Regions from separate parts of the Streptomyces sp. NPDC051921 genome, predicted to be linked through region 2. Evidence: riboswitches for the same ligand, from Rfam matches in the RefSeq annotation. Region 2 holds a riboswitch; each other region holds the start of a gene.

Region 1 (9,328 bases), on a different contig from region 2:
GGACGCGATGATCAAGGCCGGTCTGGTGTTCATCCAGCGCTACCCGGCCTTCACCCAGCTGTACGTGGCCGAGCTCTGGCGCACCGGACGGGCCTGGAACTCCACCCTGCTGGTGGTCCGTCAGGAGGCCGTCGCGGTCGTCGAGAACGTGTTGCGCGACGGTGTGGCGGCCGGTGAGTTCACCGACGAGATCGACGTGCCGCTGACCGCGTCCGCCCTCGTCGGCATGGTGCTCGTGGCCGCGCTCGACTGGCAGGCCTTCCAGAGCGAACGCTCCCTGGAGGACGTGCACGCGGCGCTCTCGCGCTTGCTGCACGGACGGGTGAGCGGCTGCTGAGGCAACCGGCGGCCCGCAGGAGAAGACGCCGGTCCGGCGAGGCTCGATCCCCCCGAGCCTCGCCGGACCGGCGCTCGTTCCGTACCCCTCCGCACCTTCCGGCGCGTCCGAGGCACCCCCGTTCCCCCGTACCGGCAGGCGCGCGACCCCGTTCCGCCGCCCCGTGCCGGCGGTCCCGGAGCCGCGCCCCTTCCGTGCCTCCACTCTCCCTTCCGCGCAGGTCACGGCCCATCCGCGTACCTACTCATCTCGACTCCTAGGTACGGGTACTCAGGGCTGGCTACGATCGCGGACGTGTCCGTACTCCCCTTGGTCTTCACGAGCGGCTGGGCGAGCGGGATCAACGCGTACGCGGTGGTCCTGCTGCTCGGCGTTTTCGGCGCGACCGGTCTCTCCGACGAGGTGCCCGAGGCGCTGCAACGGCCCGACGTCCTGATCGCCGCCGCGGTGCTGTTCCTGTGCGAGGCGGTGGCGGACAAGATCCCGTACGTCGACTCCGTGTGGGACTCGGTCCACACGGTGATCCGGCCGGTCAGCGGGGCGGTGGTGGCCGCGCTGCTCGCCGGCCAGTCCGGCTCGCTGCCGGAGCTGGCCGCCGGCGCGGTCGGCGGCACCACCGCCCTGCTGAGTCACTTCGTCAAGGCCGGGACGCGGATGGCGGTCAACACCTCGCCCGAGCCGCTCTCCAACATCGCCGTGTCCACGGCGGAGGACCTCGCCGTCGCCGGGGTCATCACCTTCGCCGTCTTCCATCCGGTCGCGGCCGCCGTGATCGCGGCGACGCTGCTCGCGGTCGGTCTGGCCGTGGTGGCCTTCCTCGCCCAGCGCATCCGGCGCTTCTGGCGCCGCCGCGCCCAGCGCCGCGAGGAGCGCCGCCTGTCGCCCCCGGGCGGGCGGCAGCCGGCAGCGACGGACGGTTCGGAGCATTTCTGAGCGGCCGGATAGGGTCGCTCACATGGCACGGATTGTGGTGATCGGCGCGGGACTCGGCGCCATGGCGGCGGCCGCCCGGCTGGCCGTCGCGGGGCACCGGGTGACGGTGTACGAGCGGAGCGGGACGTACGGAGGCGCGGTCCGGCGCTTCGAGCGGGACGGGTTCGGCTTCGACACCGGCCCCGGTCTGCTGCACCTGCCCGCCGTCTACCGCGATCTGTTCGTGAAGACCGGCAAGCAGCCGCTGGAGGAGTGCGTGACGCTCACCCAGGTCGACCCGGCGAGCCGGCACGTCTTCGCCGACGGCACCCGCGTCGACCTGCCGAACGCCTCGCGCGCGGGCACGGTCGCCGCCCTGGACGCGGCACTCGGCGAGGGTACGGGCGAGCGCTGGGGCGATTTCATGGTGCGCGCCCGCGAGGCCTGGGACCGCACGCGCCGCCCGCTCCTGGAGGAGCCGCAGCCCGAGGACCTCACGCCGCTCGGCCGCGAGCCCTACCCGGCCCTCAAGGCGGGCCTGCTGCGCCGCCCGACGACCACCCTGGCCCGGATCGGCGCCCGCGAGCTGCGCGACCCACGCCTGATGGCGCTGCTCGACTCGTACGCCTGGAGCTACGGCTTCGACCCGGCCGAGGCTCCTGCCGCGGCGGCCGTGCTGCCGTACATGGAGCAGACCTTCGGCAGCTGGTACGTGGCCGGGGGTGTCCGCGCGCTCGCGGACGCGGTGTACGAACGGTGCCGGCAGCGGCGGGTGGAGTTCGTCTTCGACGCGTCCGTCGAGCGGGTCCTGGAGAAGGACGGCCGGGCGTGCGGGGTGGAAGTGGCCGGTGGCGAGCTCGTCGAGGCGGACCACGTGGTGTCGGGCGCGCCGGTGCCCTCGCACCATGCCGAGGACCGGCTGATCGTGCCGGAGGGCACGGAGCTCCGGCCGTTCGCCCCGGACGCGACCGGGCGGGTGACGGTCTGTCTGGCGCTGCGCGGGGCCCGCGAGCCCGGCGCCGCGCACCGCACGCTCGTGCACGGCTCCGGCGAGCTGCCGACGGTGACCGTGCTGCGGCCGGACGACGCGGCCCTCCGGCCGGACGACGCCCACGAGTCGGCGACCGTCACCGCGACCGTGCGCACCGGGGGCGGCCAGGACTGGAACGCGTTCGCCGAGCGGATGCTGCGGCAGACGGAGGCGGCCGTGCCGGAACTCCGGGAGCGGCTGCTGTGGCAGGAGGTCCGCACCCCGGAGCACACGGTCCACGAGACCGGCGTGGCCGAGGTGCCCGGGCCCGCCCTGGCGGGAGCGGGCGGGCGGTACCTCCCGGAGGGCAACGCCTCCCTGCTCCCCGGCCTCTACTTCGCCGGCGGCTGGGCCCACCCCGGCGGCGGGCTCGCGCACGCCGGGATGTCGGGGGCGCTGGTCACCGGGCTCATCGTGGAGGGTGCGGACTTCCGCGGCTCGCGGTAGCCGGCCGGGGCAACAGGGCCTGGTCGGCCCGATCCGCACGACAGGCCTCGGAGGGATGTCGCGAAGGTCGCCCGCGGCCTTCGCAGCACCCCCTAGTAGCGGTACTGCTGGTCCTCGCCGTACCCGTACTGCTGCTGGTGCTGCTGGTGCTGCTCGTCGGTGTCCCGCTGCTGCGGCACCCAGACGCCGCCGGGCGGGGTGTCGTAGGTGTACGAGGGCGCGTACGGGTCGGCGTACGGCTGCTGCTGGTAGGCGCCGTACTGCTGGCCGGCGTCGGCGTACTGCTGGCCGATGTACGGGTCCGAGTAGGCGGCGTACTGCTGCTGGGCGCCCGCGCCGTAGTCGTAGGCGGGCTGCTGCTCGTACCCGGTCGCGTAGGGGTCGGCGTACTGCTGCTGCTCGTACGAGGTGCCGTAGACGGCGTACTGGCCGGTGTCCTCGGGCATCGGCTGGGGCTCGTACACGGACGTCGTCCCGGCGGCGGCCAGGAGGTCCTCGTCGGCGTGGTCCGCCGGCTCGTACGCGAGGTCGCTGACCTCCAGCGTGGGTCCGGCGGCCTGGGCCTCGGGATTGCCGGACCTGCGGCGGCGGCTGGCGCCCGGGCTGCCGCCCAGGGCCCAGCCGGTGGAGAAGCCGCGCCGGAAGGAAAGGGTCACATAGGTCTGGCCGACGGCGAAGGCGACGGCTCCGATCACGATGACCAGGACCGACGGCAGCAGCACGCCGATCACCACGCCGAGGAAGCCGCCGAACGCGAGCAGCCGCCAGCGGAGCCGCGCCTTGTACTGCAGCAGCACCTCACCGAGCAGCCACAAGGCCACGACGCCGAACGCGACGTAGAGGACCGTCCACCCCATGCCCGCCCCTCTCCTACGGCCACCGCCGCGGGTCGGGGCGGGTGTGGCCGGTCACGACTGCTGGTGCAGTCCGAGATTCTCGTAGATCTCGAGCGTCGCCTTGGAGTTGTTCAGCGTGATGAAGTGCAGTCCGGGGACACCCTCGGAGAGCAGACGCGCGCAGAACTCCGTCGCGAACTCGATACCGATGGAGCGTACAGCGGCCGGATCGTCCTTGACGGCGAGGATGCGCTCTTTCACATTCTCGGGGAAGAGGGCGTTGCTCAGCTGGGGCAGTCGCTCCAGCGTCTTCACGCTCACCACCGGCATGACCTCGGGGATGATCGGGGTCTCGCAGCCGGCCGCCTGGACGCTGTCGCGCAGCCGCAGATAGGCCTCGGGGTCGAAGAACATCTGGGTGATCGCGTAGTCGGCGCCGGCCCGGCACTTGTCCACGAAGTGGCGGACGTCGGTGTCCCAGTCCGTGGACCGCGGGTGCATCTCCGGGAAGGCGGCCACGCCCACGCAGAAGTCGCCCGACTCCTTGATCAGCCGGACGAGGTCGGCGGCGTAGCGCACGCCCTCGGGGTGGGCGACCCACTCGCCGAGCGGGTCGCCCGGCGGGTCACCGCGGACGGCGAGCATGTTCCTGATGCCGGCGTCCGCGTACTGCCCCAGGATGTTGCGGAGTTCGGCGATCGAGTGGTCGACGGCGGTGAGGTGGGCGACCGGGGTGAGGGTGGTGTCGGAGGCGATCTTCTGGGTGGCCTTGACGGTGCCGCCGCGGGTGGTGCCGCCCGCGCCGTAGGTCACGGAGACGAAGCTCGGCGCGACCGCCTCGATCCGGCGCATCGCGTTCCAGAGGCTCTGCTCGCTCTTCTCGGTCCGGGGGGCGAAGAACTCGAAGGAGTACGAGGTCCGACCGGCGGCAAGGATGTCGCGGACCGTGCGAGCACGGTCCGAGCGGACGGAAGCGGTACCAAGGGCCATACGGGCAGGTTAGACGGGGTCCAAGGGCCGGGTGAAGCCGTGTCCGCGAAATGGACACCTTTCCGGACACCGAGACGCCCTCCGTTCGGACGATCTTCCGCACGGACCGGGACGATCTTCACCCCCGGCGAGGACGATCTTCACCCCCGGCGAGGACGATCTTCACCCCCGGCGAGGACGATCTTCACCCCCGGGGGGGACGATCTTCGCCCCCGGCGGGGACGATCTCCACGCCGCGCCGGGACGATCTTCGGGGCTCGCCGTGCGGTCCGCAGGACGCGTCAGACGATCTTCGGACCGGCGCGGGGTTCCCCGGGCCGCCTCCTGTCGCTGCGGTGCTCAGACGAGGCGCTCGCGGACCCGCTTGGCGAGGGAGGCCGTGGCGGCGGCCGGGTCGTCGGCCTCGGTGATCGCGCGGACGACGACGATCCGGCGGGCGCCCGCGTCCAGGACCTCGTCCAGGTTGGTCTCGTCGATGCCGCCGATGGCGAACCAGGGCCGGTCCTGGGCCAGGCCGGCCGCGTAGCGCACGAGGTCGAGGCCGGGCGCGTACCGCCCCGGCTTCGTGGGGGTGGGCCAGCAGGGGCCCGTGCAGAAGTAGTCCACGCCCGGCTCGGAGGCGGCCGCGGCCGCCTCCTCCTCGGCGTGGCAGGACCGCCCGATGAGCACGTCGTCGCCGAGGATCGCGCGGGCGGCCGGCACGGGCAGGTCGCCCTGGCCGAGGTGGAGCACGTCGGAGCCGATGGCGTGGGCGACGTCGGCCCGGTCGTTCACCGCGAGGAGCTTGCCGTGGCGGCGGCAGGCCTCGGCGAGGACGGCCAGGTGCTCCAGCTCCTCGCCGGCCTCCATGCCCTTGTCGCGGAGCTGCACGATGTCCACGCCGGAGGAGAGGACGGCGTCGAGGAAGGCGGGCAGGTCGCCCTGCCGCTTCCGGGCGTCGGTGCACAGATAGAGCCGGGCGTCGGCGAGCTGTGCGCGAGGCGTGGACATGATCGTTCCCCCCTGGTGGGTGGTGCCGGTGCCGGGCGGCCACGAGGGCCGGCCCGGCACCCGCGGGTGCTGTGGGACTGCTCGGCGAGCGTGCGTCAGACGGCGAGCGCCTGGGCGCGGCGCTTCACCTCCGTGCCGCGATTCTCGCCGAGGGCCTGCGCGGGGGTGCCGGGCAGGGTCGGGTCCGGAGTGAAGAGCCACTCCAGCATCTCTTCGTCGCTGAAGCCGTCGTCCCGCAGCAGGGTCAGGGTCCCGGCGAGGCCCTTGACCACCTTGTCGCCCTGGATGAAGGCGGCAGGCACCTGCAGCACCTTGCGCTCACCGCGGCGGACGGCGATGAGCTGGCCCTCCTTGACCAGCTGCCGCACGCGCGTCACCTCGACGTCGAGCATTTCCGCGATGTCGGGGAGGTAGAGCCAGGCGGGGACGAGAGCATCGGTCTTTGCGTCAATCTCGGTCACGTGACAAGCGTGCCATCCCGGACTGACAGTCGGTAGTCGGGCCTACCGGACTGCCGCCTTCAGGGGGACGGAGGGGTCGGCGGCCTTCGCCGGATCGAGTGGCGCGGCCTGCTCGATCAGCTTGCGCCCCTGGGCGAGGTCGCGGGGGCGGCCGACGGCGAGCAGGGCGATGAGCGCGTCCTCGCGCAGCCACAGCACCGTCCAGGCCTCGTCGGCCGGGTCGCCGCGCCACAGCAGGGTGTCGGCGGCGCCGTGGTGGCCCGCGTACTGGACGAAGCGGCCGAACTGCTCGGACCAGAAGTAGGGCACCGGGTCGTAGGGCGCGGCGGCCGCCCCGAGGATGTCGGCGGCGACGGTGCGGGGGCCCTGGAGGGCGTTGTCCCAGTGGTGGACGAGGAGCCGCTCGCCGTAGCGGGCGGAGGGAAAGGAGGCGCAGTCGCCGACGGCGTAGACGTCGGGCAGCGAGGTGCGCAGGCGGTCGTCGGCGGTGAGCGCGCCGCTCGGGTCGAGGGCGGCGCCGGAGCGCTCCAGCCAGCCGGTGGCGGGGCGGGCGCCGATGCCGACGACGACGGCGTCGGCGGGCAGCTCGCGCGGCGCGCCGGTGGCGCCGAAGTCCGTGGAGTCGGCGGTGAGGACCACCCTGCCCTCCTCGACGTGCTCCACGCGCGCGTGGAGCCGGAGTTCGGCGCCGCTCTCGGCGTACCAGGCGCCCATGGGGGCGGTGACCTCGGCGGGCAGGGCGCCGGCGAGGGGGCGGTCGGCGGCCTCGACGACGGTGACGGCGCAGCCTGCCTGGCGGGCGGCGGTGGCGAACTCGGCGCCGATCCAGCCGGCGCCGACGACGACGATGTCGTGGCGGCTCTCCAGGACGGGCTTGAGCCGGGCGGCGTCGTCGAGGGTGCGCAGCAGGTGGACACCGGGGACGCCCTCGCTGCCGGGCAGGGTGAGCGGGTGGGCGCCGGTCGCGACGACGAGCGTGTCGTAAGGGACGGGGCCGGTCTCCGTGTCGACCTCGTGGTCGGCGGCGCGCAGGCCGGTGACCTCGACGCCGAGGCGGAGTTCGACGTCGAGGGCCTCGAAGTCGACGTCGAAGGCGGAGTCCTCGGCCTTGCCGAGGAGGACGGCCTTGGAGAGCGGCGGGCGGTCGTAGGGCTGGTGGGGCTCGGCGCCGATGAGGGTGACGGGGCCGGCGAAGCCCTGCTCGCGCAGGGCGACGGCGGTCTGGACGCCCGCCATCCCGGCGCCCACGATCACGACGTGCCGTCCGGCCGGGCGCGGCGCCCGCCGCTCGTCCGCCGGTGCCTGCTGCTGCTCGCTCACTGTGTCCGCCTCCGCTCGCTCACCCGACCACCTTACGCATCTGACGGACCGTCAGGAAGGGAGGGGCCCTGTGGCGCTCGGTCGACGGCGGTTAGTCTGGCCGCCGTAAAGCACTCGCGGGAGCCCGGACGACCGGGCTGAGAGGGAGGCTGGCCGGCCTCCGACCGTACGAACCTGATCCGGGTCATGCCGGCGAAGGGAGGGGCTGGACGCCCATGTCGCGTACACGCACCACGTCTGACGTCCTCGTCATCGGGGGCGGCATCATCGGCCTGGTCACGGCCTGGCGGGCCGCGCAACGCGGACTGCGCACCGCCGTGGCCGACCCCGAACCGGGCGGCGGGGCCGCCCGGGTGGCGGCGGGGATGCTCGCCGCCGTCACCGAACTCCACTACGGCGAGGAGACCCTGCTCGGGCTCAATCTCGAGTCCGCCCGACGCTACCCCGGCTTCGTCGACGAGCTCGCCGAGGCCACCGGTCATGACGTGGGCTACCGCGCCTGCGGCACCCTCGCCGTCGCGCTCGACGCCGACGACCGGGCCCACCTGCGGGAGCTGCACGCCCTGCAGACCCGCTGCGGGCTGTCCTCGGAGTGGCTGAACGGCCGCGAGTGCCGCCGTCTGGAGCCCATGCTGGCCCCGGGCGTCCGGGGCGGACTGCGCGTGGACGGAGACCACCAGGTCGACCCGCGCCGGCTCGCCGACGCGCTGGTGACGGCCTGCGAGCGGGCCGGCGTGGTCTTCCACCGGGCCCTGACGGAGCGCCTGACGGTGGAGCGGGACCGGGCCCGGGGCGCCTCCCTGGCCGACGGCACCGCGCTCGACGCCGAGCAGGTGGTCCTGGCCGCGGGCAGCCTGAGCGGCCGGCTCGACGGCGTACCGGCGGAGGTCCTGCCGCCCGTGCGGCCGGTGAAGGGTCAGGTGCTGCGCCTGCGGGTGCCGCCCGCCTACGCCCCGTTCCTCTCCCGGACCGTCCGCGCGGTCGTCCGCGGCAGCCACGTCTACCTCGTGCCGCGCGAGAACGGCGAACTGGTCGTCGGCGCCACCAGCGAGGAGCTCGGCTGGGACACCACCGTCACCGCCGGCGGGGTGTACGAGCTGCTGCGCGACGCGCACGAGCTGGTGCCCGGCATCACCGAGCTGCCGCTCACCGAGACCCGCGCCGGGCTGCGGCCCGGCTCACCCGACAACGCGCCGCTGCTGGGCCCCAGCGCCCTGCCCGGGCTGCACCTGGCCACCGGCCACTACCGCAACGGGGTCCTGCTGACCCCCGTCACCGGCGACGTCATGGCGGACGCGCTGACCTCCGGCACGCTGCCCGACGAGGCACGCGCCTTCACCGCCCGCCGCTTCTCCCCCGCGCACCTGGAGCACGCATGAACGCGCCCCTGAACGAGTCCCCGAACGCCACCGCGCACGCGTCCGTGCGCGGCTCCGTGACCGTGTCCGTCAACGGTGAGGCCCGCACCCTCACCGGCCCCGTCTCCCTCGCCGCACTCGTGGCGACCCTCACCGCGGCGCCCTCCGGGGTGGCCGCCGCCCTCAACGAGACGGTGGTCCCGCGCGGCGAGTGGGCCACGACGTTGCTCGGCGACGGCGACCGGGTCGAGGTCCTCACCGCGGTGCAGGGAGGTTGAGCGCCATGTCCGACGACGTCTTCCCGCTCGGCGGCACGGATTTCTCGTCCCGCCTGATCATGGGCACGGGCGGGGCTCCCAGCCTCGACGTGCTCGAACGCTCCCTCGTGGCGAGCGGTACGGAGCTGACCACGGTGGCCATGCGCCGCCTGGACCCGAACGTGCGCGGCTCGGTCCTGTCCGTGCTGGAGCGGCTCGGCATCCGGGTGCTGCCGAACACGGCGGGCTGCTTCACGGCCGGCGAGGCGGTGCTCACGGCCCGGCTGGCCCGCGAGGCCCTGGGCACGAACTGGATCAAGCTGGAGGTCATCGCCGACGAGCGGACGCTGCTGCCGGACACGGTGGAGCTGCTCGACGCGGCGGAGACGC
Region 2 (9,328 bases):
CGCCCCGCTGATCTGCGTGATGATCGGGTACGCCTCGAAGGAGCGCCAGGCGAACATCACCTCGTCGCCGGGCCCCGCGGTCGACTGCACCAGCGACTGCGCCACGCCGACCGAGCCGGTGCCGGTCGCCAGGTGCGTGACGGGCACGCCGAAGCGGTCGGCGAGCTCCTCCATCAGGCCCGTGCACGCCATGTCCGGGTAGCGGTTGAAGTTCGCGGCGGCGGCCAGCGCGCTCTCCATCACGCCCGGCAGCGGCGGATACGGGTTCTCGTTGGAGGAGAGCTTGAAGGCGACCGGCCCGCCCGCGGCGGCCGGCTTGCCCGGCTTGTAGGTGGGGATGCCGTCCAGCTCGGCGCGCAGCTTCGGGCTCCCGCTGGTCTCGCTCACAGTGTGTCCTCCTCGACGATCCGTACCACCAATACTCCTCACCTTATGAGGATTCGCCTCCTCTGCGAATGGCCTGTGGACAACAGAGCGGCAACGGCGTCCGGAGCCGTGGACCACGGGGCGAGGCCCGAACGACACCCGACCCACCACCTGACCGAAACCTGACCCGACACCCGACCGGCGCCCGGACCACAGCCGGTCGCTCCACGAGGGGGCGCTCACGAGGGTGGCGTGCGCCGGTGGCGAGCGCCGTGGCGCGCATCGCCCGTAGAGGTGAGTTGAGACCTCTTCGAGACCTCGCCCTCTTGCCAGGTGCATGGGCACCTGGGACTCCTGGTCCCATGCCGCTGACCTGAACTTCCTTGTTTTCCCAGGCCATTGACACTTAACGATCATGCAGAAACGTGCCCGCCCATGCCTGCATATGCGACCGGCTCGACCCACCTCCCTCGCCCTACTATCGGCTCGCCATGACAGCAGCAGGGAAGCACCAGGTGAGCCGGGCACAGACCCGGGGAAGCCGGCAGGGCCGGGCGGGCATCCGGGACGTGGCCGCCGCCGCCGGAGTCTCGATCACGACTGTCTCCGACGCGCTCAACGGCAAGGGCCGGCTCCCGGACGCCACCCGCCGTCACGTCCGCGAGGTCGCAGACCGGCTGGGCTACCGCCCGTCCGCAGCGGCCCGCACGCTCCGTACGGGCAAGTCGGGACTCATCGGCCTGACCGTGACGACGTACGGGGATGAACCTTTCACCTTCACCGAATTCGCGTATTTCGCGGAGATGGCAAGAGCCGCCACCTCGGCCGCGCTCGCCCGCGGCTACGCCCTCGTCATCCTGCCCGCCACCTCCCGTCACGACGTCTGGTCGAACGTCGCCCTGGACGGCACCGTCGTCATCGACCCCTCCGACCACGACCCCGTCGTCACCGAACTCGTCCGCCAGGGACTCCCCGTCGTCTCCGACGGGCGCCCCGCCGGCACCCTGCCCGTCACCGCCTGGGTCGACAACGACCACGAGGCGGCCGTCCTCGACCTGCTCGACCACCTCGCGGCCGCCGGCGCCCGCCGGATCGGCCTGCTCACCGGCACCACCACCGACACCTACACCCGGCTCTCCACCACCGCGTACCTCAACTGGTGCGAGCGGGTGGGCCAGGACCCCGTCTACGAGGCCTACCCGGCGCACGACCCGTGCGCGGGCGCCGTCGCGGCCGACCGGCTGCTCGCCCGCCCGGACCGCCCCGACGCCGTGTACGGGCTCTTCGACCCCAACGGCACCGACCTGCTCGCGGCGGCCCGCCGCTACGGGCTGCGCGTACCGGACGACCTGCTGCTGGTGTGCTGCAGCGAGTCGACCGTCTACGCCAACACCGAGCCGCCCATCACGACGCTCTCGCTCAAGCCGCGCCGGATCGGCACCGCCGTCGTCCAGCTCCTCATCGACGCCATCGAGGGGATCGAGACGGACGGCCCGGTCGAGCAGGTGATACCGACGGAACTGATCGTCCGCACCTCTTCGCAGCGCCGGTCGCCGCGGACGACGGTGAGCCCGCCGAGGTCTCCCTCGAAGGACTGATACCGACGGGCGGGGAGGCGACGCGCCCCGGATCGGGGGAAGGCGCGCGCGGGATCGGGGCGCGCGCCGGGCAGGAGGAGGCCGCGCGCCGGGGACGGGACGGGCACGGGACGGGCGTAAACCTGCGGGCGACCCGGCCCCGCCCCTGGCCTGGACCTTCCCAATTCGGGCGAAACAACCGGTGAACCCGGAGTGGACCCGGATTCACCACCCCTGGTGCGTCACACAGGAGGACCCTCATTCCTATGATGGGCGGACGGCACCGCGGACCTCCACGACCAGGACGGTCCGCGATGTGCAGGGCATCGCGACGGTGGTGGAGGGGTCGATGACACAGGGGGCCGGACAGGAACCCGTGGTGCGCACGGCGACGTTGCGTGACTTCCGCGTACCTCCGTACGCCCGGGTGCCCGTTCAGAGCCACTCGGTCGACCCGTTCCCCAGCGCCGCCCCGTCGGCCCCACCGGCCCAGTCGGCCCCACCGGCTCCGTCGGTCCCACCGGCTCCGTCGTCGCCACCCGCCTCTCCTGCCCCGGCGGCCACGCCGGTCCCGGCCGACGCCACGATCCACCTGGGCTCCGTCGGACACCCCGGCAACGCCTACCCCACCGACGAGCCGCCCGAGGGCTACACCCCGACCGAGCGCGACCTGCCGGTCATCAACCGGGGTGACACCGTCCAGGTGCAGGTCACGCCCGCGCCCCAGCCGGTCCCCGCGAACCCGGACGGCCCCGGCCCGCTCTTCGTCGTCGGCGACGTCCACGGCTATCTGGACGAGCTGCTCGCCGCCCTCCACGCCCAGGGCCTCATCGACGAGCAGGGCAGCTGGTCCGCCGGCAACGCCCGCCTGTGGTTCCTCGGCGACTTCACCGACCGCGGCCCCGACGGCATCGGCGTGATCGACCTCGTGATGCGCCTGTCCGCCGAGGCCGCCGCCGCCGGCGGTTACTGCAAGGCCCTGATGGGCAATCACGAGCTGCTGCTCATCGGCGCCAAGCGGTTCGGCGACACGCCGGTGAGCTCCGGCGCCGGCACCGCCACCTTCCAGGCCGCCTGGCTGCTCAACGGCGGCCAGAAGCACGACATGGACCGCCTCCAGGACGTGCACCTCCAGTGGATGTCCCGGCTCGACGCCGTGGTGGAGGAGGACGGGCACCTGCTGCTGCACTCCGACACCACCGCGTATCTGGAGTACGGCCAGACCATCGAGGACGTCAACGACAAGGTCCACGAGATCCTCACGCGGAACGACGCGGACGAGGTCTGGGACCTCTTCCGGAAGTTCACCAAGCGCTTCGCCTTCCGCGACGAGGCCGCCGGGCCGCAGGCGGTCCAGGAGCTGCTCGGCACGTACGGCGGACGCCGGATCGTGCACGGCCACAGCCCCATCCCGTACCTTCTCGGCCAGGTCGGCACCGAGGACGGCGAGGAGGGCGAGCGCCCGGTCGTGGACGGCCCGCACGTCTACGCGGACGGGCTCGCCATCGCGATGGACGGCGGAGTGACCATGGCCGGAAAGCTGCTGGTCGTTCAACTCCCGCTGCCCGCCTGACGCATTAACCCTCCGCATCCGGGGAAGGCGATTTCCCGAAACACCCTGTCACCGCGTGCCGTAACCGCAATACCATCGGCTCATCCGTAGCAGGCTCTCCTCCGTTTCCGCCCGACCTGCCGTTCCCCACGGCCGGTTCCGGCCCTTACGGAGCATCGGGGGATGCACATGAACGTGGCTCCGCACCTGCTGACCGAGGATCGCGCCGAGTTCGAGCGGGTCCTCGACGACGCACTGCGCACCGCGCACGAACGTCCGGATCTCGCCGAGGTCGGGACCAGGCTCACGACCGCCCAGCTGCGCGCGATGGCACTGAACGCGACGGCCCTGATCACGACCGCGGCCGCGGTCGAGTACGACCACTTCGTGAAGGTCCGCGAGCAGCTCCGTGAGCAGATCCGCTCGGCGGGCAGCTCCCTGGCGAGCGGTACGGCCGACGTGCCGGTCGAGGGCGGCGCCGCGGCCGGCGCGGGCGTGGTCGCCGTCGTCACCGTCCTCGCCCCGCTGCTCGCGGGCACCGCGGCCGTGATCTTCCTGCTGGTCGGCGCGGTCCTGAAGATGCTGGACCCGGCGCCCGCCTTCGCCGACACACTGCTCACCGCGGGCCTGTTCTTCGGCGCCCTCGGCGCGGCCGGTCTGCTCTGCGCCGCCGCCGGGCTGCTGGTCACCGCCCTGCGCAACAGCGCGACGGAGGTCCACGCCCCGGACCCCGACGACGAGTTGTCGCGCGCCCGGGCGGCCTGGCGCCAGGCGCTCCTGGAGCGCGGGGTCCTGCCCTTCCTCCGCGACGCCCTCGCCGTACCGCCGCCGGGTGAGCGGCCGACGCCGCCCCCGGCCCGCCGCATACCGAAGGTCGGGTACAGCGGCCCGGACTTCACCAGCCCCAACGAGGGCGCTCCGGCGCCACGCCCGACCTACACGAGCCCCGACTTCACCAGCCCGGACTTCACGGGCCCGGAGTACACGCGCCCCGACTTCACGGGCCCGGACTTCGGGAAGCCCGAGCCCAGGCCCGAGTGACCGCCGGACTCCCCCGAGGGCACCGGCCCGCGACTCCCCCGAGGGTCGCGGGCCGGTGCCGGTCAGCGGGCCGGTGCCGGTCGGCAGGCGGCCGTTGCCGCTCAGCGGACCGGGGTCAGTCGGCCATCGGCAGGTAGACCCGGTTGCCGGACGCGGCGAACTCGGCCGACTTCGCGGCCATGCCCGCCTCGATCTCGTCCGCCTTCAGGTCACCGCCGTGCTCGCGGCGGATGTCCTGCGAGATCTTCATCGAGCAGAACTTCGGGCCGCACATCGAGCAGAAGTGGGCCGTCTTCGCGGGCTCCGCCGGCAGCGTCTCGTCGTGGAACTCACGAGCCGTGTCCGGGTCCATCGCCAGGTTGAACTGGTCCTCCCAGCGGAACTCGAACCGCGCGTCGGACAGCGCGTCGTCCCACTCCTGCGCGCCCGGGTGGCCCTTGGCCAGGTCCGCCGCGTGGGCCGCGATCTTGTAGGTGATCACGCCGGTCTTGACGTCGTCCTTGTTCGGCAGGCCCAGGTGCTCCTTGGGCGTGACGTAGCAGAGCATCGCCGTGCCCCACCAGGCGATCATCGCCGCGCCGATGCCCGAGGTGATGTGGTCGTACGCCGGGGCGACGTCCGTGGTCAGCGGGCCGAGCGTGTAGAACGGCGCCTCCTCGCAGATCTCCTGCTGGAGGTCGATGTTCTCCTTGATCTTGTGCATCGGGACGTGGCCCGGGCCCTCGATCATCGTCTGCACGTTGTGGCGCTTGGCGATCGTGTTGAGCTCGCCGAGGGTCTTCAGCTCGGCGAACTGCGCCGCGTCGTTGGCGTCCGCGATCGAGCCGGGCCGCAGGCCGTCGCCGAGCGAGTACGTGACGTCGTACGCCGCGAGGATCTCGCAGAGCTCCTCGAAGTTCGTGTAGAGGAAGTTCTCCTTGTGGTGCGCGAGGCACCAGGCGGCCATGATCGAGCCGCCGCGCGAGACGATGCCGGTCTTGCGGCGGGCGGTCAGCGGCACGTACGGCAGCAGCACGCCGGCGTGCACCGTCATGTAGTCGACGCCCTGCTCGGCCTGCTCGATGACCGTGTCCTTGTAGATCTCCCAGGTCAGCTCCTCCGCCTTGCCGTCGACCTTCTCCAGGGCCTGGTAGAGCGGCACGGTGCCGATCGGCACGGGGGAGTTGCGGAGCACCCACTCGCGGGTGGTGTGGATGTTGCGGCCGGTGGAGAGGTCCATGACCGTGTCGGCGCCCCACTTGGTCGCCCAGGTCATCTTCTCCACCTCCTCCTCGATGGAGGAGGTGACCGCGGAGTTGCCGATGTTGGCGTTGACCTTCACCAGGAACCGCTTGCCGATGATCATCGGCTCGATCTCGGGGTGGTTGACGTTGGCCGGGAGCACGGCGCGGCCGGCCGCGATCTCCTCCCGCACGACCTCGGGGGAGACGTTCTCGCGGATCGCGACGTACTCCATCTCCGGCGTGATCTCGCCACGCCGGGCGTACGCGAGCTGCGTGACGGCCTGGCCGTCGCGGCCACGACGGGGCAGCCGCGGGCGGCCCGGGAACACCGCGTCGAGGTTCCTCAGCCCACCGCCGCGCGGCGAGGTGTGCTTGATGCCGTCGTCCTCGGGGCGGACGGGACGGCCCGGGTACTCCTCCGTGTCGCCACGCGCGATGATCCAGTTCTCGCGCAGGGGCGGCAGGCCACGCCGGACGTCGGTGTCGATGGTGGGGTCGGTGTACGGGCCGGACGTGTCGTACAGCGTCACGTCCTTGCCGTTGGTGAGGTGCACCTGACGGACGGGCACCCGGAGGTCGGGGCGGGAGCCCTCGACGTATCCCTTGTGCCAGCCCGGCGTGCGCTCGCCCTGGCCGTTCCGGCCGTCCGTCTGGTCGGAGGCAGGCGTGCGTGCATCCTGAATGGTCATGAGACCGAATCTCCCTACGCCGGCATTACCCGGTAACAGGTTCGGCGGTCGGCGCAGCCTCCTCCCGTACGTACGTCAGTACGTGTGTACGGTGATCAGCGCCCTCTCAGCCCGGTGCTCCGAGCTCCCGCGTGTGCAAAGGTGCCACCACGCTAGCGTCATGTCGGCCGTGCTGAACAGTGGGCCCCCGACTGTTCTTGCGATGATCGGTCGGTGACTTCGACGCATCAGCCCCACGAACCGCACGACCACGGGCATGCCCACGGGCCTGGTCAGGGCCACGGGGACGGGCCCGGCGGCCCGGGCCACGGGAGCGGGGGCGGCGGCCACGGACACGGTCACGCGCACAGCCACGGGCCCGCGGCGCCGGTCTCCCGGCATCTGCGGAAGGTCATCGCCGCGGTCCTCATCCCCTTCGCGACCGCTGTGGCCGTCGGGCTGCTGGTGCTGTGGCCGGGCAGCACCCCGGCGCACCAGCGGACGGGCGTCGGCTTCGACCGCCAGACCGAGCAGGGCAAGGTCACCGCCGTCGCGCACATCGACTGCAAGGACGTGAACGCCGCCCAGGTGCCGCCGACCGGCGACACCTCCACCCCGGAGGGTCGCGAGGCGGTCAACGGGCAGCAGGGGCAGTGCGCGAAGGCGACCGTCATGGTCACCAGCGGGCCGGAGAAGGGCCGTACCTTCACCGAGATCGTGCAGCCGGACGCGCCGAGGCAGCTGCACGAGGGGCAGGGCGTGGTGGTCGCGTACGCCCCCGACGCCCCGCGCGACCTGCAGTACTCGGTCACCGACGTGGACCGGAAGGTGCCGCTCTTCGTGCTCGCGGGCATCTTCGCGCTGGCGGTCGTCGTCGTCGGCCGGATGCGCGGCGTGATGGCGCTGATCGCGCTCGCCGCGAGCTTCCTCGTGCTGTCCTTCTTCATCCTGCCGGCGATCATCCAGGGATCGAATCCGCTGGTGGTCGCCATCGTCGGCGCGAGCGCGATCATGCTGATCGCGCTCTACCTGTGTCACGGACTCTCGGCCCGCACGTCGGTGGCCGTGCTCGGCACGCTGGTGTCGCTGCTGTTGATCGGGCTGCTCGGCTCGTTCTTCATCGGCTGGGCCGCACTCAGCGGCAACACCGACGACAACACCGGTCTCATCCACGGACTCTTTCCGGGGATCGACATGTCCGGTCTGCTGCTCGCCGGAGTCATCATCGGTTCGCTCGGTGTGCTCGACGACGTGACCGTCACCCAGACCTCGGCGGTGTGGGAGCTGCACCAGGCCGATCCGACGATGGGGCCGCGGGCGCTCTACCGGGCCGGCATCCGGATCGGCCGCGACCACATCGCCTCGGTGGTGAACACCCTGGTCCTCGCGTACGCCGGTGCGGCGCTTCCGCTGATGCTGCTCTTCTCGATCGCGCAGAGCAGCGTGGGGACGGTGGCCAACAGCGAACTCGTCGCGGAGGAGATCGTCCGCACGCTGATCGGCTCGATCGGTCTGGTCGCCTCGGTGCCGGTCACCACCGGTCTCGCGGCGCTGGTGGTCTCGGCCGACCGGCCGGAGGCCGGGCAGCAGCGCCCGAGCAGGGGCGGACGCCGCCGACGGGCCAAGTGACGCGCGGTCGAGCGAGCGGGTGACGCGGGCTCAGCCGGCGTTCTCCTCCGCCAGGATGCGTCCGAGCGCTGCCTCCAGGCTGTCCTCGAAGTCGCCCAGTGTCTGTTCCTGACCGAGCGGGACGAGCTTGTCCGTACGGTCGAGGAAGGCGACCAGCGGCGGCGCGCTCGCCCGGAACAGGGCGCGGTCGCCCCCGACCTGAAGCCGGATCATCACGTCGGACAGCCCCTCGGGGTCGGTCGGGGCGATGTGGACGTCACCGTCGCCGCTGGGACGGTTGATCCCGTCGAGCAGCAGCTCCCGCCCGAACGCCCAGGTCACCGGGGCGTCTCCGGGGAGGTGGAAGGTCATCCGCACCGCATAGGGATCGCGGGTCTCGTATCGCAGTTCCACCGGGATCCTGAAGGAGAGCTCCTCGGAGACGAGGAAGCTCATCAGGACCTCGGCCTGAACCGTCTCTCGCATCATGTACCCCGCAGTAGATGAGCAGTTGTGTAAACACGCTGCCGAAAAAGCTGTGGTTGAAACGGCCAGGAATGATCCCCCATGGCCCTCTTGACGCAATCGTGCTGTACGCACTAGCAGATCACAAGGAGTGATTTTTCAGATACTGATAGAGAACGCGAGTGAGCTGAAGAGCTTTCCGATCTCGTTCTGTAGCCGCGCGATCGCCGGCAGCAACCGTTCTTCCTGGTGAAGGGGGAGGGAAATCGCCATGGCGGCCGCGGTCGACCCGGCGGTGAGGGGGATTGCGGCGCAGACCGTGCCGAGCGCATATTCCTGACGTTCCACCAGGGGCTCCATTCGCCCCATACCGCCCAAACGGTCCAAAAGGGAACGTCGATTACGCACCGTATATGGCGTGATGGCGTCCACCGGATGTCGGTCGAGGTGGTCTTGACGACTCTTCAGATCCAGTTGACTCAGCAGGCACTGCCCGATGGCGTGCGCGTGCCCGGTCTCCCGGAAGTCCGCCCATTCCTCGACGGCGGGGGCCGCGGGGGTGTCGGCGACGGCGACGAGCTCGATCTCGCCCTCGCGGTAGATCGCGAAGTAGACGGGGACACCGATGGAGTCCCGCCAGTGGGCGAGAGAGTCCTCGACCTTGGTGCGACGATTCTGCAGAACTCCGCCGCCGACCAGCCGACCGGCGGCGTCGCCGAAGACGAACACACCCTTCTCGCGGCGCAGATAGCCCTCGTGCGTCAGGGTGCGGAGCAGGTGGTACGCGGTGGGAAGCGGAAGGCCCGCCTCGCGCGCGAGCTGTTTGGC
Region 3 (9,328 bases), on a different contig from region 2:
TGTCGCCAAGCGTGAGGGCCGCTCCGCCGAGAACGGCGCCGTGGTCTCCCTCATCGCCGACGACAACACCTCCGGTGTCCTGGTCGAGCTGAAGTGCGAGACGGACTTCGTCGCCAAGGGTGACAAGTTCCTCGCCGTCGCCAACGCGCTCGCCGCGCACGTCGCCGCCACCTCCCCGGCCGACCTCGACGCGCTGCTCGCCTCCGAGATCGAGGCCGGCAAGACCGTCCAGGCGTACGTCGACGAGGCCAACGCCAACCTCGGCGAGAAGATCGTCCTCGACCGCTTCGCGCAGTACGGCGACGGTTTCGTCTTCGCGTACATGCACCGCACGATGCCGGACCTCCCGCCGCAGATCGGTGTCCTCGTCGAGTTCGACAAGGCCGACGCCGACGTCGCCAAGGGTGTCGCCCAGCACATCGCCGCGTTCGCCCCGAAGTACCTCACCAAGGAAGACATCCCGGCCGAGGTCGTCGAGTCCGAGCGTCGCATCGCCGAGGAGACCACCCGCGCCGAGGGCAAGCCCGAGGCCGCGATCGCCAAGATCGTCGAGGGTCGCGTCAACGGCTTCTTCAAGGACGCCACGCTGCTCGGCCAGCCGTACGCCCTTGACAACAAGAAGTCCGTCCAGAAGGTCCTGGACGAGGCCGGTGTCACCCTGAAGCGCTTCACCCGCATCAAGGTCGGCATCTGAGTCCGTACGCAACGGACACCGGACCCGGGTAGGGTCTGAGGCAGTCGTCCGCGCACGCGTGGGACGACCGCAGATCTGACGAGGAGGCCATTGCCGTACGGGAAACCGCAAGGACCCACAGGCAATGGCCTTCTTCGTATGTGCACGAGGAGATCTCCATGAACCAGGGCGCCGCACAGGGCGACGACAACAACGGCAAGAAGGCCGGCCGCTACATGCTGAAGCTGTCCGGAGAGGCCTTCTCCGGCGGTACCGGCCTCGGGGTCGACCCGGACGTCGTGCACGCGATCGCGCGCGAGATCGCCGCCGTCGTCCGCGACGGCGCGGAGATCGCGATCGTGATCGGCGGCGGCAACTTCTTCCGCGGCGCCGAGCTCCAGCAGCGCGGCATGGACCGGGCCCGCTCCGACTACATGGGCATGCTCGGCACCGTGATGAACTGCCTCGCCCTCCAGGACTTCCTGGAGAAGGAAGGCATCGACTCCCGCGTCCAGACCGCCATCACCATGGGCCAGGTCGCCGAGCCGTACATCCCGCTGCGCGCCGTGCGCCACCTGGAGAAGGGCCGCGTGGTCATCTTCGGCGCCGGTATGGGCATGCCGTACTTCTCCACCGACACGACCGCCGCGCAGCGTGCGCTCGAGATCGACGCCGAGGCCCTGCTCATGGGCAAGAACGGTGTCGACGGGGTCTACGACTCCGACCCGAAGACCAACCCGGACGCGGTCAAGTTCGACGCACTCGAGTACGGCGAGGTGCTCTCCCGCGACCTCAAGGTCGCCGACGCCACCGCCATCACCCTGTGCCGCGACAACAACCTGCCGATCCTCGTCTTCGAACTGCTCGCCGAGGGCAATATCGCGCGCGCGGTGAAGGGTGAGAAGATCGGCACTCTCGTGAGCGACCAGGGCACCCGGGCCTGACCCGAACCGGGAACCGCCCCGCGAGGGGGATGGACAGAGCCCTGCCGGTCGTACACCGTGCAGGACACAACGCGACGACACGCAGGAGCAAGTGGTGATCGAAGAGACCCTCCTCGAGGCCGAGGAGAAGATGGAGAAGGCCGTCGTGGTCGCCAAGGAGGACTTCGCCGCGATCCGCACGGGCCGTGCGCACCCGGCGATGTTCAACAAGATCGTGGCGGACTACTACGGTGCCATCACCCCCATCAACCAGCTGGCGTCGTTCTCGGTGCCGGAGCCGCGCATGGCCGTGGTGACCCCGTTCGACAAGTCCGCGCTGCGCAACATCGAGCAGGCCATCCGCGACTCGGACCTCGGCGTCAACCCGAGCAACGACGGCAACATCATCCGTGTGGTGTTCCCCGAGCTCACCGAGGAGCGCCGCCGCGAGTACATCAAGGTCGCCAAGGGCAAGGCCGAGGACTCCAAGATCTCGATCCGCTCCGTGCGCCGCAAGGCCAAGGAGACCATCGACAAGCTCGTGAAGGACGGCGAGGTCGGTGAGGACGAGGGCCGCCGCGCCGAGAAGGAGCTCGACGACACCACCGCGAAGTACGTGACGCAGGTGGACGAGCTGCTGAAGCACAAGGAAGCCGAGCTGCTCGAGGTCTGATGAACGACTCTTCCTGGGGGGCCCCGGCCGGAACCGGCTTCGGGGGACCCGACCAGGGGCCTGCCCCGGCGGGTCCCGCCTACGAAGGGCGGCAGGCGGCGCAGACTCGGCCCATGCCCATCGCGTCCGACGTTCCCGCCGGCGACAACCAGGACGATCACGACCGGGGGGCCGCTCAGCCGAGCGGTCCCCTGTTCCGTGACGAGACGCCGCACGAGCACCCGCAGGAGCCCATGTCCAGCCCGTCCCAGCCCGCGCCTGCGCCTTCGCCCCGGCAGAAGCCGCGGCAGAAGAAGAGCGCGGGTCGTGATCTGGGCGCTGCGATAGGGGTCGGTGTCGGGCTCGGAGCCGTGATCATCGCGTCGCTGTTCATCTGGAAGCCGGCGTTCGTCGGCGTGATAGCGGTCGCCGTGGTGGTCGGTCTGTGGGAGCTGACCTCCCGCCTGCAGGAGCGCAAGGGCATCAAGGCCCCGCTGGTCCCGCTCGCGGTCGGCGGTGCGGCGATGGTCGTCGCCGGTTACGTGCGGGGCGCGGAGGGCGCGTGGGTCGCGATGGCGCTCACGGCGCTCGCGGTGCTCGTATGGCGCATGACGGAGCCGCCCGAGGGCTATCTGAAGGACGTCACGGCCGGTGTCTTCGCCGCGTTCTACGTGCCGTTCCTGGCGACCTTCGTGGCGATGCTGCTGACCGCCGACGACGGGCCGCAGCGGGTGCTCACGTTCCTGGTGCTGACCGTGGTCAGCGACACGGGCGCGTACGCGGTCGGCTGGCGCTTCGGCAAGCACAAGCTGGCCCCGCGCATCAGCCCCGGCAAGACCCGCGAGGGCCTGGTCGGCGCGGTCGCGTTCGCGATGGCGGCGGGCGCGCTGTGCATGCAGTTCCTGATCGACGGCGGCACCTGGTGGCAGGGCCTCCTGCTGGGCCTGGCGGTCGCGGCCAGCGCGACCCTGGGCGACCTGGGCGAGTCGATGATCAAGCGTGATCTCGGCATCAAGGACATGGGCACGCTGCTGCCCGGCCACGGCGGCATCATGGACCGCCTGGACTCCCTGCTGCCGACGGCGCCGGTGGTGTGGCTGCTGCTGGTGCTGTTCGTGGGCAGCGGCTGACCCGCGATCCTCCTGCGCGAAGGGCTCGTCGTCCCCCCGGGCGGCGGGCCCTTCGCGCAGGCGAAAGGGTGTTCGTTTTTCTCCAATACGCGCCCACGTCCGGGGTGTGATTCTCGGTCTCCCACCGGAGAGATCAAGGAGCATCACGATGCGTTTCATGCGGAAGGCGATGATCGGCGCCGCCGGTCTCACGCTTGCCCTGGGCGTCGCGACCCCGGCGAACGCCACCGAATGGGAAGGGATCATCTACAAGAACGTCGCGGGCTGCCACGCCAACATGCGGGTGCAGGACTTCGACAGCTCGGAGACCTATCAGGCCCGGGGCGAGTTCTTCGCGGACGACTCGGTGCCCCTGGGCAGCGTCTGCCACTTCTGGCTGGAGCGCCGCACGCTCAGCGGCGGCTACGTGTACAAGCAGGTCAGCGGAACCCACCACCTGAAGCGTGGGGACCAGTGGAGCTACACCTACTTCTACTACGACGGCCCCGGCTACCGGATCCACGCCTGCGTGCAGCGCACGAACCAGTACGGCCAGGAGACGGCGTTGGGCTGCGGCGACGAGTACTGAGCCGCCACCGCCGGGGGGCCGGCCGGCAGGCCTGCTCACTGGCACCGACGGCCGGGCGCCGGCGGGGGTGACCCTGTTCACGGCCGCCGCTGACCGGGGTGCCGGCGGCCACCGCCGGCACCCCGCGCGGGGGCGCACACGGGTCTCAGGACCGGTCGCCCCCGCTTCCGGGGCGTCCCCGTCCGCCCGTCCGCCCGGCCTCCGAAGGCTCGCGGACCGGGTAACCGGCCGCCGTCTGCGACACTGGTAGCACCATGCCCAAGCCCGGAGAACTCACTTTCGTCGCCCCGCGCGGAGCCAAGCAGCCCCCGCGGCACCTCGCCGACCTCACGCCCGCAGAGCGCAAGGAGGCGGTCGCCGCGATCGGCGAGAAGCCGTTTCGCGCCAAGCAGCTGTCCACGCACTACTTCGCGCGGTACGCGCACGACCCGGCCGAGTGGACCGACATCCCGGCCGCCTCGCGCGAGAAGCTCGCGGGGGAACTGCTGCCCGATCTGATGTCGGTGGTGCGGCACGTCTCCTGTGACGACGACACCACCCGCAAGACGCTGTGGCGGCTGCACGACGGCACCCTCGTGGAGTCGGTGCTCATGCGCTACCCGGACCGGGTGACCATGTGCATCTCCTCGCAGGCGGGCTGCGGAATGAACTGTCCGTTCTGCGCCACCGGGCAGGCCGGGCTCGACCGGAACCTGTCGACCGCCGAGATCGTCCACCAGATCGTCGACGGCATGCGCGCGCTGCGCGACGGCGAGGTGCCCGGGGGCCCGGCGCGGCTCTCGAACATCGTCTTCATGGGGATGGGCGAGCCGCTCGCCAACTACAAGCGGGTCGTCGGCGCCATCCGGCGGCTGACGGACCCCGAGCCGGACGGGATCGGTCTGTCGCAGCGCGGCATCACCGTCTCCACCGTCGGTCTGGTGCCGGCCATGCTGCGGTTCGCCGACGAGGGCTTCAAGTGCCGGCTCGCCGTCTCGCTGCACGCGCCCGACGACGAGCTGCGCGACACGCTCGTCCCCGTGAACACGCGCTGGAAGGTCCGCGAGGTCCTCGACGCGGCCTGGGAGTACGCGGAGAAGTCCGGCCGCCGGATCTCCATCGAGTACGCCCTGATCCGGGACATCAACGACCAGGCCTGGCGCGGCGACCTCCTCGGCCGCCTGCTCAAGGGCAAGCGGGTGCACGTCAACCTGATCCCGCTGAACCCGACGCCCGGATCCAAGTGGACCGCGTCCCGCCCCGAGGACGAGAAGGCGTTCATCGAGGCCATCGCCTCCCACGGTGTTCCCGTCACCGTCCGCGACACCCGCGGTCAGGAGATCGACGGTGCCTGTGGACAGCTGGCCGCCGCCGAACGCTGACCTTGTACTCTGAGCTCGAACACATCTGCATATTCCGACAGGGGAGCGCCACAGCGCTGAGAGTGCGGTGACCGTCAGACCGCAGACCCTCTGAACCTCGCCCAGGTCATTCTGGGTAGGAAGTTCGGTCGTAACTCGAGCTGTTGCGCCCTGCCCGCGTCCGCCGCCCGGACGCGGGCAGGGCCGCGTCTCTTCCTGGTCACACCCAGGAGGAAGAACACGTGAACACCAAGAAGGCCGCCGCCGCCGCGCTCGTCGCGGCGCTCGGCGTCACCACCCTCGCCGCGTGCGGCACCGAAGGCGCCAGGGGATCGGCCGGCAAGAGCGGCGAGCCCGCGCCCAAGACCGTGACCCTGGTCAGCCACGACTCCTTCAACGCCTCCAAGGAGGTGCTGGCGGAGTTCACCAAGCAGACCGGCTTCACGGTCAAGGTGCTCAAGAGCGGCGACGCCGGCGAGGCCGTCAACAAGGAGATCCTCACCAAGGGCTCCCCGCAGGGCGACGTCTTCTTCGGCGTCGACAACACCCTGCTGTCCCGGGCCCTCGACAACGGCATCTTCACTCCGTACGAGGCCAAGGGCCTGGACCGGGTGCCGGCCGCGCTGCAGCTGGACAAGGAGCACCGGGTCACCCCGATCGACACCGGAGACATCTGCGTCAACTACGACAAGCAGTACTTCACCGACAAGAAGCTGGCCCCGCCGCAGACCTTCGACGACCTGGCCAAGCCCGCGTACAAGGACCTCCTCGTCGTCGAGAACCCCGAGCGCTCCTCCCCGGGCCTCGGCTTCCTGCTCGGTACGGCCGCGAAGTACGGCGACGCCGGGTGGCAGGACTACTGGAAGAAGCTCAAGGCCAACGGTGTGAAGACCGTCGACAGCTGGGAGCTCGCCTACAACCAGGAGTTCTCCGGCTCCGCCGGCGGCAAGCAGGCCAAGGGCGACCGCCCGCTCGTCGTCTCGTACGCCTCCTCCCCGCCGGTCGAGGTGCTCTACGCCCAGCCGCAGCCGAAGGTGGCCCCCACCGGCGTCTCCACCGGCACCTGCTTCCGGCAGACCGAGTTCGCCGGCCTCCTGAACGGGGCGAAGAACCCCGAGGGCGGCAAGGCGCTGATCGACTTCCTGATCTCCAAGAAGTTCCAGGACGACATGCCGCTGCAGATGTTCGTCAACCCGGTGGCCAACGACGCCTCCCTCCCCGAGCTGTTCACCAAGCACGGCGTGGTGATCGACAAGCCGGAGACCATGGCGCCCGAGAAGATCGCCCAGAACCGCGACCAGTGGATCGAGCAGTGGACCTCGCTCGTCCTGAAGTAGGCCGGGAAGGCCTCCCGGCGGTCCCCGTCCGAGCGGACCGCCGGGGGACGGCGGCGCGGTTGGCCCTCATGGTGCTGCCGGTCGCCTTCTTCGCCGTCTTCTTCGCCTGGCCCGTCGTCTCGATCGTCGAGCGCGGGCTCAGGCCGGACGGCCACTGGGAGCTCGGCCGCTTCGGCGACACGCTGGCCCGGCCGGAGATCCTCGACGTCCTGTGGTTCACGCTGTGGCAGGCGCTCGCGTCCACGGCACTCACCCTGCTGGTGGCGTTGCCCGGCGCGTACGTCTTCGCCCGGCTCGACTTCCCCGGGAAGCGCATCCTGCGGGCGGTCGTCACCGTGCCGTTCGTGCTGCCCACGGTCATGGTCGGCACGGCGTTCCTCGCGCTGGTCGGGCGGCGGGGCCTGCTCGACGAGTGGTGGGGCGTGCGGCTCGACACCACGGTGTGGGCCATCCTCATCGCCCACGTCTTCTTCAACTACGCCGTCGTCGTGCGCACCGTCGGCGGCCTGTGGTCCCAGCTCGACCCGCGCCAGGAGGAGGCCGCGCGGGTGCTCGGCGCCTCCCGGTGGCGGGCCTGGCGAACGGTGACGCTGCCCGCGCTCGGCCCGGCCGTCGCGGCCGCCGCGCTCATGGTGTTCCTGTTCACCGCCAGCTCCTTCGGCATCGTGCAGATCCTCGGCGGCCCCGCGTACTCCACCCTGGAGACCGAGATCTACCGGCAGACCGCGGACCGGCTCCAGCTGTCCACCGCCTCCGTGCTCACGATGGTGCAGTTCGTCGCCGTCGGCGTGGTCCTCGCCGTGCACGCGCGGATGGTGCGGCGCCGGGAGACGGCGCTGAGGCTCGTCCCGCCGGAGCGGACCGCGGCCCGGCCGCGCGGCGCCGGACAGTGGCTGCTGCTCGGCGCGGTCCTGCTCTCCGTCGGCCTGCTGATCCTCGCCCCGCTCGGCGTCCTCGTCGAACGCTCCCTCGCCACCCCCACCGGCTACGGCCTCGACTACTACCGGGCGCTGCAGCACGTCGACGAGAACGGCACCTTCCTCGTGCCCATGACCGACACCATCGTCAACTCGCTGCAGTACGCGCTCGTCGCGACCGCCGTCGCCGTCGTCATCGGCGGCCTCGCCGCAGCGGCCCTCACACGGCGGGCCGGGCGGCTGGTCCGCGGCTTCGACGGGCTGCTGATGCTGCCGCTCGGGGTCTCCGCCGTCACCGTCGGCTTCGGCTTCCTCATCACCCTCGACGAGCCGCCGCTCGACCTGCGCGCCAGCTGGATCCTCGTCCCCCTCGCCCAGGCCCTGGTCGGCGTGCCCTTCGTCGTACGGACCATGCTGCCCGTGCTGCGGGCCGTCGACGAACGCCTCCGGGAGGCCGCCGCCGTCCTCGGGGCCTCGCCCTGGCGGGCCTGGCGGGAGGTCGACCTGCCGCTCGTGCGGCGGGCGCTGCTCATCGCCGCCGGCTTCGCCTTCGCGGTGTCCCTCGGCGAGTTCGGGGCGACGGTGTTCATCGCCCGCCCCGACAACCCGACCCTGCCGGTCGCCGTGGCCCGGCTCCTGAACCGGCCGGGCGAGCTCAACTACGGCCAGGCCATGGCCCTTTCGACGATTCTCATGGTGGTGTGCGCGGTGTCCCTGCTGCTGCTCGAACGCCTGCGCACCGACCGCACCTCGGGGGAGTTCTGATGCTGACGCTCGACCGGGCGACCGTACGCTTCGGGGACCGCGCCGTCCTCGACGGGGTGCACCTCGACGTCGCCGACCACGAGATCGTGTGCGTGCTCGGGCCCAGCGGCAGCGGCAAGTCCACCCTGCTGCGGGTGGTCGCCGGACTCCAGCCGTTGTCCGCCGGCCGGGTGCTGCTCGGCGGGGCGGACCAGGCCGGGGTGCCCGTGCACCGGCGCGGGGTCGGCCTCATGTTCCAGGACCACCAGCTCTTCCCGCAGCGGGACGTGGCGGGAAACGTCGCCTTCGGGCTGCGCGTGCGCGGCGTCGCCAGGGCCGAACAGGCGGCGCGCGTCGAGGAGTTGCTCGACCTCGTCGGACTGCCCGGCGCCGGCCGCAGGGCCGTCTCCGCGCTCTCCGGTGGCGAGCAGCAGCGCGTCGCCCTCGCCCGGGCGCTCGCGCCCCGTCCCCGGCTGCTGATGCTCGACGAACCGCTCGGCCAGCTCGACCGCGGCCTGCGTGAACGCCTCGTCGTCGAACTCCGTCGACTCTTCGGGCAGTTGGGCACGACGGTGCTCGCCGTCACCCACGACCAGGGCGAGGCTTTCGCCCTCGCCGACCGGGTCGTCGTGATGAACGACGGCCGGATCGCCCAGACCGGCACGCCCCTGGACGTGTGGCGGCGCCCCGCCTCCGAGTTCGTCGCGCGCTTCCTCGGCTTCGACAACGTCGTCCCCGCCACCGTCACCGCCGCCGCGGCCGACACCCCGTGGGGCAAGGTCCCCGTCCCCGACGGCTCCCCCCAGGGCGACCGCCGGCTCCTCGTCCGCCCCACCGGAGTCCGGCTCGTCGCCCCCGGCGAGGGACTGGCCTGCCGCGTCGAGACCCGCGTCTTCCGCGGCGACCACGTGGCCGTCACCCTCCGGCCGGCCGAGGGCCCCCCGCTGGAAGCGGAGTTCACGCTCCGGGACGCCCCCGAGGAGGGGGCCGAGGTGGAGGTGGAGTTCCACGCGGAGGACGTCGTCGTCCTCGACGGGCCGTAGG

Evidence for each region. A riboswitch is a leader RNA that binds a small molecule or an ion and turns the genes downstream of it on or off. The one in region 2 is predicted to bind thiamine pyrophosphate.
Region 1: linked by a shared signal. The riboswitch ahead of thiO (glycine oxidase ThiO) and the one ahead of thiC (phosphomethylpyrimidine synthase ThiC) in region 2 are both predicted to bind thiamine pyrophosphate.
Region 3: linked by a shared signal. The riboswitch ahead of AB0M16_RS31115 (thiamine ABC transporter substrate-binding protein) and the one ahead of thiC (phosphomethylpyrimidine synthase ThiC) in region 2 are both predicted to bind thiamine pyrophosphate.

The regions. Positions count from the first base shown of each region.
Region 1 covers NZ_JBFAXU010000022.1:75,974-85,301, forward strand. Annotated here, with positions in the region: gene AB0M16_RS26850 (TetR/AcrR family transcriptional regulator) at 1-337, shown strand, start outside; gene AB0M16_RS26855 (DUF4126 domain-containing protein) at 632-1,270, shown strand; gene AB0M16_RS26860 (NAD(P)/FAD-dependent oxidoreductase) at 1,293-2,726, shown strand; gene AB0M16_RS26865 (hypothetical protein) at 2,819-3,583, opposite strand; gene metF (methylenetetrahydrofolate reductase [NAD(P)H]) at 3,635-4,552, opposite strand; gene thiE (thiamine phosphate synthase) at 4,892-5,542, opposite strand; gene AB0M16_RS26880 (Rv2175c family DNA-binding protein) at 5,638-6,003, opposite strand; gene AB0M16_RS26885 (FAD-dependent oxidoreductase) at 6,046-7,239, opposite strand; TPP riboswitch at 7,430-7,541, shown strand; gene thiO (glycine oxidase ThiO) at 7,539-8,702, shown strand; gene thiS (sulfur carrier protein ThiS) at 8,699-8,959, shown strand; gene AB0M16_RS26900 (thiazole synthase) at 8,965-9,328, shown strand, end outside.
Region 2 covers NZ_JBFAXU010000013.1:205,148-214,475, forward strand. Annotated here, with positions in the region: gene hisC (histidinol-phosphate transaminase) at 1-387, opposite strand, end outside; gene AB0M16_RS19385 (LacI family DNA-binding transcriptional regulator) at 858-1,964, shown strand; gene AB0M16_RS19390 (metallophosphoesterase) at 2,278-3,516, shown strand; gene AB0M16_RS19395 (hypothetical protein) at 3,679-4,536, shown strand; gene thiC (phosphomethylpyrimidine synthase ThiC) at 4,652-6,448, opposite strand; TPP riboswitch at 6,443-6,589, opposite strand; gene AB0M16_RS19405 (YibE/F family protein) at 6,662-8,056, shown strand; gene AB0M16_RS19410 (SsgA family sporulation/cell division regulator) at 8,087-8,521, opposite strand; gene AB0M16_RS19415 (helix-turn-helix domain-containing protein) at 8,660-9,328, opposite strand, start outside.
Region 3 covers NZ_JBFAXU010000028.1:104,477-113,804, reverse strand. Annotated here, with positions in the region: gene tsf (translation elongation factor Ts) at 1-694, shown strand, start outside; gene pyrH (UMP kinase) at 853-1,617, shown strand; gene frr (ribosome recycling factor) at 1,712-2,269, shown strand; gene AB0M16_RS31130 (phosphatidate cytidylyltransferase) at 2,269-3,378, shown strand; gene AB0M16_RS31125 (hypothetical protein) at 3,527-3,946, shown strand; gene rlmN (23S rRNA (adenine(2503)-C(2))-methyltransferase RlmN) at 4,201-5,307, shown strand; TPP riboswitch at 5,337-5,447, shown strand; gene AB0M16_RS31115 (thiamine ABC transporter substrate-binding protein) at 5,529-6,623, shown strand; gene AB0M16_RS31110 (iron ABC transporter permease) at 6,692-8,305, shown strand; gene AB0M16_RS31105 (ABC transporter ATP-binding protein) at 8,305-9,327, shown strand.